Regions from separate parts of the Streptomyces sp. NPDC058457 genome, predicted to be linked through region 2. Evidence: riboswitches for the same ligand, from Rfam matches in the RefSeq annotation. Region 2 holds a riboswitch; each other region holds the start of a gene.
What was found. Region 2 has a riboswitch for S-adenosylmethionine ahead of ACFWPS_RS30480 (ABC transporter substrate-binding protein). Riboswitches for the same ligand answer to the same signal wherever they lie in the genome.

Region 1 (4,423 bases), on a different contig from region 2:
ACGCCGAGATGTAGCCCTTGTCGAAGCGCATACCCTCGGTGAGCTCCAGCTCCAGACCGAAGGTCTGGGACTCCTCGACGGTGATGACGCCTTCCTTGCCGACCTTGTCCATGGCCTCGGCGATGAGCTCGCCGATCTGGGTGTCGGCGGCGGAGATGGAGGCCGTGGAGGCGATCTGCTCCTTGGTCTCGACGTCCTTCGCCTGCTCAAGGAGGGCACCGGAGACGGCCTCGACGGCCTTCTCGATACCGCGCTTCAGGGCCATCGGGTTGGCACCGGCGGCGACGTTGCGCAGGCCTTCCTTGACCAGGGCCTGGGCGAGCACGGTCGCGGTGGTCGTACCGTCACCGGCGACGTCGTCCGTCTTCTTGGCGACTTCCTTGACCAGCTCGGCGCCGATCTTCTCGTACGGGTCCTCCAGCTCGATCTCCTTGGCGATGGACACACCATCGTTGGTGATCGTGGGGGCGCCCCACTTCTTCTCAAGGACGACGTTGCGGCCCTTGGGGCCGAGGGTGACCTTGACGGCGTCGGCGAGCTGGTTCATACCGCGCTCAAGGCCGCGCCGCGCCTCCTCGTCGAACGCGATGATCTTGGCCATGTGAAGTGGTCCCTCCAGGACTGGGGGTGAGTCTTCAGGACCGCGCCCGCGCCCGCGACGGACGGCTCGCCGACCCGTGGGTTCCTTGCCCCACCCGGCCTGCGGGCCTCACCGACCCGGTCCTTCTTTGTCACTCTCACCTTCAGAGTGCTAACGCCAATGATTAGCACTCGGCATGGTCGAGTGCAAGCGCCTCTCGCACTCCGGCAGGACCTCCGGGCGCGCCGGAGCCTGGCCTCCGGGCACGCCGGGGCAAGACCCCGGGCACGCCGGAGGGGGACCCCGGGCACGCTGAAGGGCTCGCACCCAGCGGGTGCGAGCCCTTCAGCAGAAGAACGGAAGAACGTCGCTGCAGTCAGTCGGCGCGTGCTTCAGCCGGTCGCGAGCCGGACCATGTCCGCCTGCGGCCCCTTCTGGCCCTGCGAGATCTCGAAATCGACCCGCTGACCCTCTTCCAGGGTGCGGTAGCCGTCCATCTGAATCGCGCTGTAGTGGACGAAAACATCCGCACCACCGTCGACCGCGATGAAGCCGTACCCCTTCTCCGCGTTGAACCACTTGACGGTGCCCTGAGCCATGCCTAACTCCCCTATTACTGGCCCTTGCACAGATCCACACTTCGCGGATCCGGGTCAGACCTCACCCCCCATTGGTTGGGGGCGTGCGCCGGAACGCGTCGACCGCGGCTGAATGTATCTGTCCAACTGCCGTCTGCAACAGGTCAATCGGACGAGAATTCTGGACGGGAGCGGTCCGGAATGTAGCGAGAATTCGGCCGAATTCAGGGCAAGTCGGGCCCCAGAAAGGCCTCAAAAGCCGCATATAACCCGCACACTTTGGCTACTTCTTGCCGGGCTCGCGGTATCGAATACGGGGTCCCCGACCTGGAGATCGGGACCGCGTTCCCCAACTGTACCGCGCTCAACCACACAGAATTGCCCCCTCCGCTTCTCTCACGGAGGGGGCAATCGGATGAACAGTCGGTGATCGGCGTTACCGAAGGTAATGTTCGGTCATTCGATCAGCCTGTCAAGCAGGTCAGCAGGTCAGCCGCCGGCGACGGCCGGGATGATGGAGACACCGGCCCCGTCCGGGGTGGCGGTCTCCAGGCCCTGCTCGAACCGCACGTCGTCGTCATTGACGTACACATTGACGAACCGGCGCAGCTTGCCCTGGTCGTCGAGAACGCGCGCGGAGATCCCGGCGTGGTTCTTCTCCAGGTCGGAGATGACCTCGCCGAGCGTGGCGCCCTCGGCGGCGACTTCGGCCTGACCGCCGGTGTAGGCGCGCAGGATGGTGGGGATGCGAACGGTGACGCTCACGTTTTTACCTCCGGTCTGGGCAACGCCCAATTTCTCGGGGGACTCAGGCGAGCCCGGCTTCGCGGAAAGACTCCAGATTCGGGCGAATGGTCGCGGTGAGCCCGGTACCCGCAACCGCGTCCAGCGTCTTCAGTCCATCACCGGTGTTGAGTACAACGACCGTCTTCGCCGGATCAATCAACCCATTCTCAATGAGCTTCTTGGTGACTCCAACCGTCACTCCGCCGGCGGTTTCCGCGAAGATTCCCTCGGTCCGCGCAAGCAGCTTGATCGCGTCGACGACCTGCTCGTCGTTCACGTCCTCCACGGCACCGCCGGTACGCCGCGCGATGTCGAGGACGTACGGGCCGTCGGCCGGGTTGCCGATGGCGAGGGACTTGGCGATGGTGTTCGGCTTCTGCGGACGGACCACGTCGTGGCCCTCCTTGTAGGCCACCGACACCGGCGAGCATCCCTCGGCCTGGGCACCGAAGATCTTGTACGGCTTGTCCTCGACGAGTCCGAGCTTGATCAGCTCCTGCAGACCCTTGTCGATCTTCGTGAGCTGCGAGCCGGAGGCGATCGGGATGACCAGCTGGTCCGGGATCTGCCAGCCGAGCTGCTCGCAGATCTCGTACGCCAGGGTCTTGGAGCCCTCCGCGTAGTACGGCCGCAGGTTGACGTTGACGAAGCCCCAGCCCTCGCCGGCCGGGTCGCCGATCAGCTCGGAGCAGAAACGGTTCACGTCGTCGTAGTTGCCCTCGATGCCGACGAGCTCGCCGCCGTAGATCGCGGCCATGACGATCTTGCCCTGCTCCAGGTCGTGCGGGATGAACACGCAGGAGCGGAAGCCGGCCCGGGCGGCGGCGGCACCGACCGCGCCGGCCAGGTTGCCGGTGGAGGAGCAGGAGAGGGTGGTGTAGCCGAAGGCGCGGGCGGCCTCGACGGCCTGGGCGACGACGCGGTCCTTGAAGGAGTGCGTCGGGTTGCCGGAGTCGTCCTTCACGTACAGCCCGCCGGTCACCCCGAGCTCGCGGGCCAGGTTGTCGGCCTTGACGAGCTTGGTCCAGCCGGGGTTGATGTTCGGCTTGGTCGCCACGTCCGCGGGGACGGGCAGCAGCGGCGCGTAGCGCCAGATGTTCGCGGGACCCGCTTCGATCTGCTTGCGGAGCTCCTCGGTGTCGTAGGCCGAGAAGTCGTACGCGATCTCCAGCGGGCCGAAACACTCCTCGCAGGCGAACAACGGGCCGAGCGGCACCCGGTGACCGCACTCGCGGCAGCTCAGGGCGGCGGCGGGGCCGAGGTCTACGGTGGAATCGGTGGCGCTTGCAACAGTCTGCACAGCCATGTGAGGCGAGGCCCTTTCTCCTCATCTTCCTCACGACGCATTTCGCCGTGAGACGGATTTGGCACCTTCCCTAGCCGGGAGCCTCGCGAGCGATCGACACTGATCGGCGATCTACGAGTAACCGACTGGAGGGTTGCCGGGGCTTCAACGGGCCGTTTCCCTCTGCCCCTCTGGATGAGCGGTATGTGGTTGTCAACACCGGGTGACCCCAGGACATGCGATGGTCATCGGCGTTGTTCAAGACTGTAACCGAAGGCCAGGACAGTTGAGTGAGTCGTCCGAACCGCGAGATGGATCACACCTCGCCGTGTGACCGTGACAGTGAGGAGCCGCTGACCGTGCTGGAAGAAGTCGAGCGCTGGCTGGCCACCCGCTCCTGGTCCGTAACCGATCGTCCGCTGCACCGGATCATGGCCGCGAAACGGTCCTCCGGGCAGACGGTCAGCGTCGTGCTGCCCGCGCTCAACGAGGAGGAGACCGTCGGCGACATCGTCGCGATCATCCGCCACGACCTCATGCAGCAGGTGCCGCTCGTCGACGAGATCGTGGTCGTCGACTCCGGCTCCACCGACCGCACGGCGGCCGTCGCCGCGGCGGCCGGCGCCCGCGTCGTGCACCGCGACGAGATCCTGCCCCGCATCCCGACCGTCCCCGGCAAGGGCGAGGTCCTCTGGCGCTCCCTCCTGGTCACCACCGGGGACGTCGTCTGCTTCATCGACGCCGACCTGCGCGACTTCTCCTCCGACTTCGTCACCGGCATCGTCGGCCCTCTCCTCACCGACCCGGACGTGGACCTGGTCAAGGCGATGTACGACCGCCCGCTCGGCGGCGCCGCCGGGCAGGGCGGCCGGGTCACCGAGCTGATGGCCCGCCCGCTGCTGAACATGCACTGGCCGCAGCTGGCCGGATTCGTGCAGCCGCTGGGCGGCGAGTACGCGGCCCGCCGCTCGCTCCTCGAACAGCTGCCCTTCCCGGTCGGCTACGGCGTGGAGCTGGGCATGCTGGTCGACGCCCTGCACCTGGTGGGGCTCAACGCGCTGGCGCAGGTCGACGTCGGCGTCCGCAAACACCGCCACCAGGACGGCCAGGCCCTCGGCCGGATGTCCGCCGCGATCTACCGCACGGCCCAGCTGCGGCTGGCCCGCGGCCACCTGATCCGCCCCTCCCTCACCC
Region 2 (4,423 bases):
GGTCGTGCTCGTCTGGTCCTGGAGGAAGAGCTGGACGCCGGTGCTCGCCCGGCCGGACGCGGGCAGCCAGCCGAGCCAGATCGCGAAGACCAGTTTCAGCAGCAGGCCCACGAAGAACACGGGCGTGGCGTAGGTCAGGATCGCGAACAGGCGCAGCGCCGCGTCTGGTGCCCGGTCACGGTAGGAGGCCGCCACCATGCCCAGCGGGACGCCGATCACCAGGGCCACCAGGAGTGCGTAGCAGGCGAGTTCGACGGTCGCGGCGCCGTACGTGCCGAGGACGTGCGTGACCGGCTGGTTGTCGGTGACCGTGCGGCCGAAGTCGCCGGTTGCCAGCGAGCGCAGGTAGTCCAGGTACTGGGTGAGCAACGGCCGGTCGTAGCCCGCCTGGTGCAGCTTGGCCTGGAGCTGGTCCGGGGTGAGGCGGTCGCCGAAGGCGGCGGTGATCGGGTCGCCGGTCAGCCGCATCAGGAAGAAGACCAGACTGACCAGGATCAGCACGGTCGGGATGATGAGGAGGAAGCGGACCACCAGGTAGCGGGCGAACCCGTGCCCGGCGGCGCCGTCGGCCGGGGTGGCGACGGCGCCGGGGGTCTCCTGCGTCAGAGTGCTCACTTCTTCGAGAGCCCCGCCCAGCGGAACTGGTACGTCGCGTCCAGCTCGACCGGCACACCGCTGACGTCGGTGCGGGTGACGATGGCGGTGGAGCCCTGGAGCAGCGGCAGCAGCGGGACCTGCGCGGCGGCCCTGTCCTGCGCCTGCTTCAGCAGCTCGGTCCGCTTCGTGGCGTCCGTCTGGGTCTCCTCCTTCTGGATCAGCGCGCGCACGGCGGAGTCGTCGTAGCCGTTGGCGACCCAGCTGTTGGCCGAGTAGAAGGGCGAGAGGTAGTTGTCGGCGTCGAGGTAGTCGGCGTACCAGCCGAGCTGGTAGAGCGGGTAGAGGTGCTTGACGCGGTCCTTGCCGTACTGGGTCCACTCGGTGGACTGCAGGTTCACCTTGAACAGCCCGGTGGCCTCCAGCTGGGACTTGATCAGCGCGTACTCGTCGGCCGAGGACGAGCCGTAGTGGTCGCTGTTGTACTGGAGGTTGAGCGTGACCGGGGTGCTGACCTGCGCCGCCTTCAGCCGGGCCGCGGCTGCGGCCTTGTCGGGGCCGCCCTTCTTGTCGCCGTAGAGCGACTTGAAGGAGGGGGTGGCGCCGGTCAGGCCGTCCGGGACGGAGCTGTAGAGCGGCTGGTAGGTGTTCTTGTAGACCTGCTGGGCGAGTTGGGACCGGTCGACGGAGTCCGCGACCGCCTGCCGGACGGCGAGGGCCTTCTTCGCGTCGGCGTTCTTCGCCTTGGTGCCGTAGGGCTGGCTCGCCAGGTCGAAGACGATGTAGCGGATGCCGTTGCCGGAGCCGGTGTGGACCTTGATGTCCTTCTGCTTGGCGAGGTCGTCCAGGTCGGTGGTGGTGAGCGTGCGGTAGACCGCGTCGATGGTGCCCTGCTGGACGTCGAGCTTCAGATTTCCGGCGTCCGTGTAGTACTTCAGCTGGACGTTCTTGGTCTTCGGCGTGCCGAGTTGCCCCTTGTACTCCGCGTTGGCGGTGAAGGAGACCAGCGAGTTCTTGTCGTAGCTCTTGACTCCGTACGGCCCGTTCCACGGCTTGGCCGCGACGATCGACCTGTCGTCGAGGATCTTGTCCGCGGGGAACACCTGCTCGTCCACGACGTAGCCGGCGGCCGTGGACAGCACCTGCGGGAACAGCGTGTCGTTGGCCGACTTGAGGGTGAAGACGACCGTGGTCGGGTCCGGGGCGGCGACCGAGGCGAGGTTGTACAGCAGTGACGACGGGCCGTTCTCGTCGGCGATCTTCAGGTCTCGGTCGAAGCTGAACTTGACGTCCGAGGCGGTGAGTTCGTGGCCGTTGGCGAACTTGAGGCCCTTCTGGAGGGTGACCGTGTACTCCTTGGGCCCGGTCAGCCTGATCCCGGTGGCCAGGTCCGGGGAGACGGCCGCGGAGCCGTTCTTCTGGCTGAGCAGGGTCGCGTAGACCTCGCTCTCGACGGTGCCCGAGCCCGCGTCCCAGGCGCCCGCCGGGTCGAGGCTGGTGACCTGGTCGGTCGTACCGACGGTGAGCGCCGTGGCGGAGCTCGCGGTGCTGCCGTCCTTGCTGCTGGTGCAGCCGGTCAGGGCCACCAGGAACGCCGTGCCGAGGGAGATCGCGCCGAGGCCGGGGCGAAGGGGTCTGTACGGCGCCGGGCCGGTGTGGAATGCCATCAGTGGTCTCTGCTTCCGCATCGAGGGTGCGCTGGACGGCCGAGGCGCAGGGCGCGCCACGGCGTGCGAGGTCAGGTGAGGGAGATCAGGTGAGCGAAGGGGGAGCGAGGGTTACGGCGACGGGCGGCGGCAGCTCTGCCGACCCGCGGTGGGCGGGATCAGCCCCGACACAGACAGCTGGACACCAGCAGCAGGTCGACATGGAGCCGGGAGCACAGCACCAGCGCTCTCGCCATGCCGTCCTCCCGGGTTCTGGCCCGCCTCGGGGCCGATGTGAGCGCACTTGCAGAAAGAAGAGATCCGCCGAGCCGTCACCTGGGGCACCCCACTGCGTCGAGGGTTGCCGTCCGGCCAGCCAGGGCTTGATCACCGGAACTCGTAGCTCGCGCACACCGTAGATCGGCTGTTCTCCCGGCGTCAACCTGCCCCTGGGCTGATCGTCGGGCAGGTGGACGGGGGACGGGCCGGTACGCCGGGAACGGGAGCTGACGCCGAACGAGGTGACCCAACCCGAGCCCGGGATCCACGTGTTCGACCTGGAGCGGAACATGGCCGGCTTCGCGAGGCGGACAGCGCCCCCACATCCGCGCGTCCGCCTCGCGTCGAACTCAGCGTCCGGTGTCGGAAACGCTCAAATGCTCCCAGTACGCGTCGAAGCCTGCCCGTGCGGCGGCGAACACACGGCCGTCCGGGCACTCCGGTTCCTCGTCGCCACGGTAGTGCCGGAGTACGGAACCGAGGCCGAGTACATCCACGGCGGGCACCGGCGTTCCGTCGTCGACGACGATCGTGCGGGGGACCGGCTCGTACAGGCCGAACAGCAGGTCGTCGTTGATGAAGTACAGCTTGCACTGGGGGGTCACGGCGACCCGGCGGAACTCCGCACCGGCATCGACGCCCAGTTCGCGCAGGTGCGCCATGAGGTCGGTGATCCCGGTCGCGTGCCGTCGGGTCATGGCCTTCCAGCGAAGCCATACCCGCTCGTCGTCCGGGTCCTTGGCCGCGGGGTACGCCGGCCGCACCGTCTCCGCGGGCAGGAGGACGCGCAGCCGCAGACGTGCCGGCCCGACCTCCCCCATGAGCACCCGTTCGGTTTGGGCCCTCAGATGGCTCCAGAGAGTCTCGGACGTCAACGTGAAGGTGTCGACGAGGACTTCGGGCTGCTCGAAAGCGCGATGGAGCAGTGGTCCGAGCGCTGCTGTGCCCGGGCGTCCGAGGGACGGGCCGGCCGGTTCCGCCCGGGGCACCCGCAGCACACGCATGCCGCTGCCCTGCCGGGTGGCGATCCAGCCCTCGTCGGCCAGCCTCCGCAGTACCCGCTGGACGGTGTCCCTGCTCACCCCGAACTCCCCGGCCAGTTCTCGCTGTGTCGGGAGCTGCTGACCCACCCGGTACGTCCCGTTCGCCAACTGCTCCCGCAGCACGGACTCCACCGCGGCGGAAGTGTGCATTCCGCCGTCTTTACGCCCAGAAGTAGCCATGGACCGAACCTAACGCCTCGGCCGGAGCGATGCGTATGCCGCTGCACCAGCCACAGTGCGGCGGGCGGCGGCACCGTCTGACGTGATGTCAGTGACCGCCCGCCTGGCGGGTGTTATGAGCCGCCTCTGCCACCTCGGCCGTGTTCTCCCGCCCCATTGTGTTGAGCCTTGCGCACCCTTACTGTTCGACTTTGCCCGAGTCTGTTTGGTGTTGATTGCTCAGTCGCTCTGGAGGCCGCGGTGCGGAGTGATCGGATCGGTTCAGAGGCAGCGAGACCCGCTGGCCGTCGATGGTGGCGGCCCGTCCTCGCGGCGGCGGCGACCATCGCCCTGGCCGCGGGCATGATCGCGCCCGCCGCGGCGCAGGACGCCGGCGAGCAGGCGCCTGCCGCGGCGCCCGTCGCCGCCCCGCAGGCGCACACGGTGAGTCTCGACGGCTACTCGTTCCTCGTCGACGGCAAGCGCACCTATCTCTGGTCCGGCGAGTTCCACTACTTCCGGCTGCCGAGCCAGGACCTGTGGCGCGACATCTTCCAGAAGATGAAGGCCGCCGGCTTCAACTCCACCTCGCTGTACTTCGACTGGGGCTACCACTCGCCCAAGCCGGGTGTGTACGACTTCACCGGGGTCCGTGACGTCGACAAGCTGCTCGACATGGCCCAGGAGGCCGGGCTCTACGTC
Region 3 (4,423 bases), on a different contig from region 2:
GATGCGCGTGTTCTTCACGGGCGCGTTCCGCAAGCCGCGTGAGATCAACTGGCTGTTCGGCTTCCTGCTGTTCGTCCTGGGCATGTTCACCGGCTTCACCGGTTACTCGCTCCCGGACGACCTGCTCTCCGGCACGGGTGTCCGCTTCACCGAGGGCGCCATCCTGTCGATGCCGATCGTCGGCACGTACATCTCCTTCTTCCTCTTCGGCGGGCAGTTCCCCGGCCACGACTTCGTGGCGCGGTTCTACTCGATCCACATCCTGCTGCTGCCGGGCATCATGCTCGGCCTGGTGGTGGGCCACCTGATCCTGGTCTTCTACCACAAGCACACGCAGTTCGCGGGTCCCGGAAAGACCGAGAAGAACGTCGTCGGCATGCCGCTGCTGCCGGTCTACATGGCCAAGGCCGGAGGCTTCTTCTTCCTGGTCTTCGGTGTCATCGCGGCCATCGCGGCGACCACCCAGATCAACCCGATCTGGGCCATGGGCCCCTACCGTCCGGACCAGGTGTCCACCGGCGCCCAGCCCGACTGGTACATGGGCTTCGCCGAGGGTCTGATCCGGTACATGCCCGGCTGGGAGATCAACTTCTGGGGCCACACCCTGGTCCTGGGCGTGTTCATCCCGCTGGTCCTGTTCGGGCTGGTGCTGGGCGCGATCGCGCTCTACCCGTTCATCGAGTCCTGGGTCACCGGAGACAAGAGCGAGCACCACATCCTGGACCGCCCGCGCAACGCCCCGACCCGTACCGGGTTCGGTGTCGCCTGGGTGACCGTGTACATGATCGGCCTGATCGGTGGTGGCAACGACCTCATCGCCACCCACTTCCATCTGTCGATCAACGACGTGACCTGGTTCGTCCGGATCTTCTTCTTCGCCGGACCGGTGATCGCGTTCATCGTGACCAAGCGCATCTGCCTCGGCCTGCAGCGCCGGGACCGCGAGAAGGTGCTGCACGGCCGCGAGACCGGCATCATCAAGCGGCTGCCGCACGGTGAGTTCATCGAGGTCCACGAGCCGCTCTCGCAGGAGCAGCTGCACACCCTCACGGCGCACCACCAGTACGAGCCGGCCCAGGTCGGCCCGGCGGTCGACGAGAACGGTGTCGAACGCAAGATCAAGGGGTCCGAGAAGCTCCGCGCCAAGCTGAGCAACGCCTACTACGGCGAGGACAACCAGATCCCGAAGCCGACCGTAGAGGAGTACAAGGAGATCACGAGCGGCCACGGCCACCACTGATCCACCGCGTCGCCACGCCACAGCCGAAGGGCCCCCGTCCGTACACCGGACGGGGGCCCTTCGCGGTGCCCGGAGCTGGATAGGGTAGGCCATGAGACCTTCATTTCGTGTACGACGATCAGGAGCGGCCTTATGAGCGCTGTGACCCCCGCTGGAGGCGACACCGCGGCGGGCCGTTCCTGGCCCGAGGTACTGAACGCGCTGCTGTACGGCCAGGACCAGAACGCCGACGCGACGGCCTGGGCGATGGACCAGATCATGCGCGGCCAGGCGACCGACGCCCAGATCGCGGGCTTCGTCGTCGCCCTGCGCGCCAAGGGCGAGACGGTCGAGGAGATCAACGGCCTCGTCCGCACGATGTACGAGCACGCCAACGTCATCGAGGTGCCGGGCCGCACCGTCGACATCGTCGGCACCGGCGGTGACGGCGCGAAGACGGTGAACATCTCCACGATGTCGGCGCTGGTGGTGGCCGGCACCGGGGCGAAGGTCGTCAAGCACGGCAACCGCGCGGCCTCCTCCGCGTCCGGGGCCTCGGACGTCCTGGAGAAGCTGGGCGTCAACCTCGACCTGACCCCGCAGCGGGTCGCCGAGGTCGCCGAGGAAGCCGGCATCACCTTCTGCTTCGCCATCAAGTTCCACCCGGCGCTGCGCCATGCGGGCGCCGCACGCGGCCAGCTGGGCATCCGCACGGTCTTCAACATCCTCGGCCCGCTGACCAACCCCGCGAAGGTCCGGTCCCAGGCGGTCGGCGTCGCGGACCCGCGCATGGCCCCGGTGGTCGCGGCCGTCTTCGCGGAGCGCGGCAACTCCTCCCTGGTCTTCCGCGGCGACGACGGCCTCGACGAGCTGACGACGACCGCCACGTCCCACGTCTGGATCGTCCGCGACGGCAAGGTCACGGAGGAGACCTTCGATCCCCGTGACGCGGGCATCGGCCTGGTCCCCGTGGAGGCGCTGCGGGGCGGCGACCCGTCGTACAACGCGGAGGTCGCCCGCAGGCTGCTGGACGGCGAGCAGGGGCCGGTACGGGACGCGGTGCTGCTCAATTCGGCGGCGGCCCTGGTGGCCCTGGACCCCGGCACGGGGACGCTGGCCGAACAGCTCCGCACGGGCATGGCCAAGGCGGCGGACTCGATCGACTCGGGCGCCGCCAAGCGGGCGCTGGAGCGCTGGGCGGCGGCGACGAACAGGTAGGGGCGGCGCGGTCAGGGGGCTGGGGCGTGGTACGGCACCGCCGGACCACGCCGTCGTGGCCGACCGCCGTTGTGGCGGAGAAGAACGTGAGCGGCGGTGCCTGATGTTCCACAGGCCGACCGCCGTTGCGGCGGAGAAGAACGTGAGCGGCGGTGCCCGATGCTCCACGGGCACTGCTGCTCTGCACGACGCGTCCATTCCGCTCGGACACGGCCGCGTTCCGCTCGGGCGCGGCCGCGGGGACGGCCGTTCCGCTCGGGCACGGCCGCGGGCGCGGCCGTTCCGCTCGGGCACGGCCGTTCTTCAAGTGCGCGGCCGTCTCGCTCGGGAACCGTCGGCGCTCCCTGTTTCCGCCGCGTCCCCCACCAGCCTCTTCCGCTGGTCGGTCATGTTTCTCCGCCGCAACGGCGAGCAACCACACACGGCCGTCCCGGCGGTGCCGAGTCGGCGTCGGCCCCCGTCCCTGTCCCGTCATCCGGACAGGAGTTGCGCGTCGGCGATCACTTCACTTACGTTTCTTCCCAGGTCATGAGTGACAGTCATGAGGCCCCGGCCGACTGTCCGGCAACCCTCCGTCCGTGGCGGGGTGCCCCGGGTGAAGACCAGGCTGTAGGCAGTGAGGTCTACGGCAAGCGCGGACCCCTCGTACACCAGGGGTCCTGGTCGTCGAGGAGTCTTCCGTGAGCAAGCGAATGCGATAGGGCCGCAGAGCCCCGCCTCCGCATCCCCTTTTCCTTTTTCTCCGTGCTGGAGCCGCGGTCGTCCGCGCGCTCGCACGGCGATTTCGCCTTGCCTCTCACGGGAGTTCCGCCATGTCCGTCTCCACCGTTGCCTCCGCCCAGCCTCTCTGTGCCCAGCTGCCCGTTCTGGGCAGGGATGTCACCGTCCCGCTGGTCACCGGCGGCGAGGTCGCCTACGCCGCCCTCGACTACGCCGCCAGCGCCCCGGCCCTGCAGCGGGTCTGGGACGACGTGGCGGCGTACGCCCCCTACTACGGCAGCGTCCACCGGGGCGCCGGCTACCTCTCCCAGCTCTCCACCGACCTCTTCGAGAACGCCCGGAAGACCGTCGCCGAGTTCCTCGACTGCCGCCCCGACGACCAGCTGATCTTCACCCGCTCCACCACCGACTCCCTCAACCTGCTCGCCGCCGCCGTCCCCGCCGACTGCCAGGTCTTCGTCTTCGAGACCGAGCACCACGCGAGCCTGCTCCCCTGGAAGGACGCCCGGGTCACCTACCTCAACGCGCCCCGCACCCCGCGGCAGGCCGTCGAGACCCTGGAGCGCGCCCTCGCCGACCGCACTGTGTCCGACAAGGAGGGGTACGGCCCGGCCCTGGTCTGCGTCACCGGCGCCTCCAACGTCACCGGCGAGCTGTGGCCGGTCCGCGAGCTGGCGGCCGCCGCGCACGCGCACGGCGCCCGGATCGTCCTGGACGCCGCCCAGCTGGCCCCGCACCACCCCGTGTCCGTCCGGGACCTGGACGTCGACTGGGTCGCCTTCTCCGGCCACAAGCTGTACGCCCCCTTCGGCTCCGGCGTCCTGGCCGGCCGCGCCGACTGGCTCCAGGCGGCCGAGCCCTACCTCGCGGGCGGCGGCGCCAGCCGCAAGGTCACCCGGCGCGAGGACGGGGGAGTGGCCGTGGAGTGGCACGAGAGCGCGGCGCGGCACGAGGCGGGCTCCCCGAACGTCATCGGCGCCTACTCCATCGCCTCCGCCTGCAAGGCACTCACCGAGGCCGGCTTCGACACGCTCGTCGCCCGCGAGCAGCACCTGATCGAGAAGGTGCGGGCGGGACTGGCCGAGGTTCCCGAGGTCCGGGTCCTCTCCCTCTTCGGCGACGACGCCCCGCGCGTCGGAGTGATCAGCTTCGTGGTGGACGGCTGGAACAGCTCCCACTTCGCCGCCGCCCTCTCCGCCGAGTACGGCATCGGCGTCCGCGACGGCCTCTTCTGCGCCCACCCCCTGGTCAGGACGCTGCTGGGCT

Region 1: another riboswitch for S-adenosylmethionine. It lies ahead of thrC (threonine synthase); the one in region 2 lies ahead of ACFWPS_RS30480 (ABC transporter substrate-binding protein).
Region 3: another riboswitch for S-adenosylmethionine. It lies ahead of ACFWPS_RS38910 (aminotransferase class V-fold PLP-dependent enzyme); the one in region 2 lies ahead of ACFWPS_RS30480 (ABC transporter substrate-binding protein).

The regions. Positions count from the first base shown of each region.
Region 1 is NZ_JBHXLU010000003.1:183,811-188,233, reverse strand. Features, by position in the region: gene groL (chaperonin GroEL) at 1-601, opposite strand, end outside; gene ACFWPS_RS04425 (cold-shock protein) at 973-1,179, opposite strand; gene ACFWPS_RS04420 (MoaD/ThiS family protein) at 1,648-1,923, opposite strand; gene thrC (threonine synthase) at 1,967-3,250, opposite strand; SAM riboswitch class I at 3,269-3,431, opposite strand; gene ACFWPS_RS04410 (glucosyl-3-phosphoglycerate synthase) at 3,589-4,423, shown strand, end outside.
Region 2 is NZ_JBHXLU010000046.1:41,316-45,738, forward strand. Features, by position in the region: gene ACFWPS_RS30475 (ABC transporter permease) at 1-615, opposite strand, end outside; gene ACFWPS_RS30480 (ABC transporter substrate-binding protein) at 612-2,261, opposite strand; SAM riboswitch class IV at 2,536-2,645, opposite strand; gene ACFWPS_RS30485 (GntR family transcriptional regulator) at 2,870-3,712, opposite strand; gene ACFWPS_RS30490 (beta-galactosidase) at 4,085-4,423, shown strand, end outside.
Region 3 is NZ_JBHXLU010000071.1:5,040-9,462, forward strand. Features, by position in the region: gene ACFWPS_RS38900 (cytochrome bc complex cytochrome b subunit) at 1-1,240, shown strand, start outside; gene trpD (anthranilate phosphoribosyltransferase) at 1,373-2,437, shown strand; SAM riboswitch class IV at 2,962-3,078, shown strand; gene ACFWPS_RS38910 (aminotransferase class V-fold PLP-dependent enzyme) at 3,250-4,423, shown strand, end outside.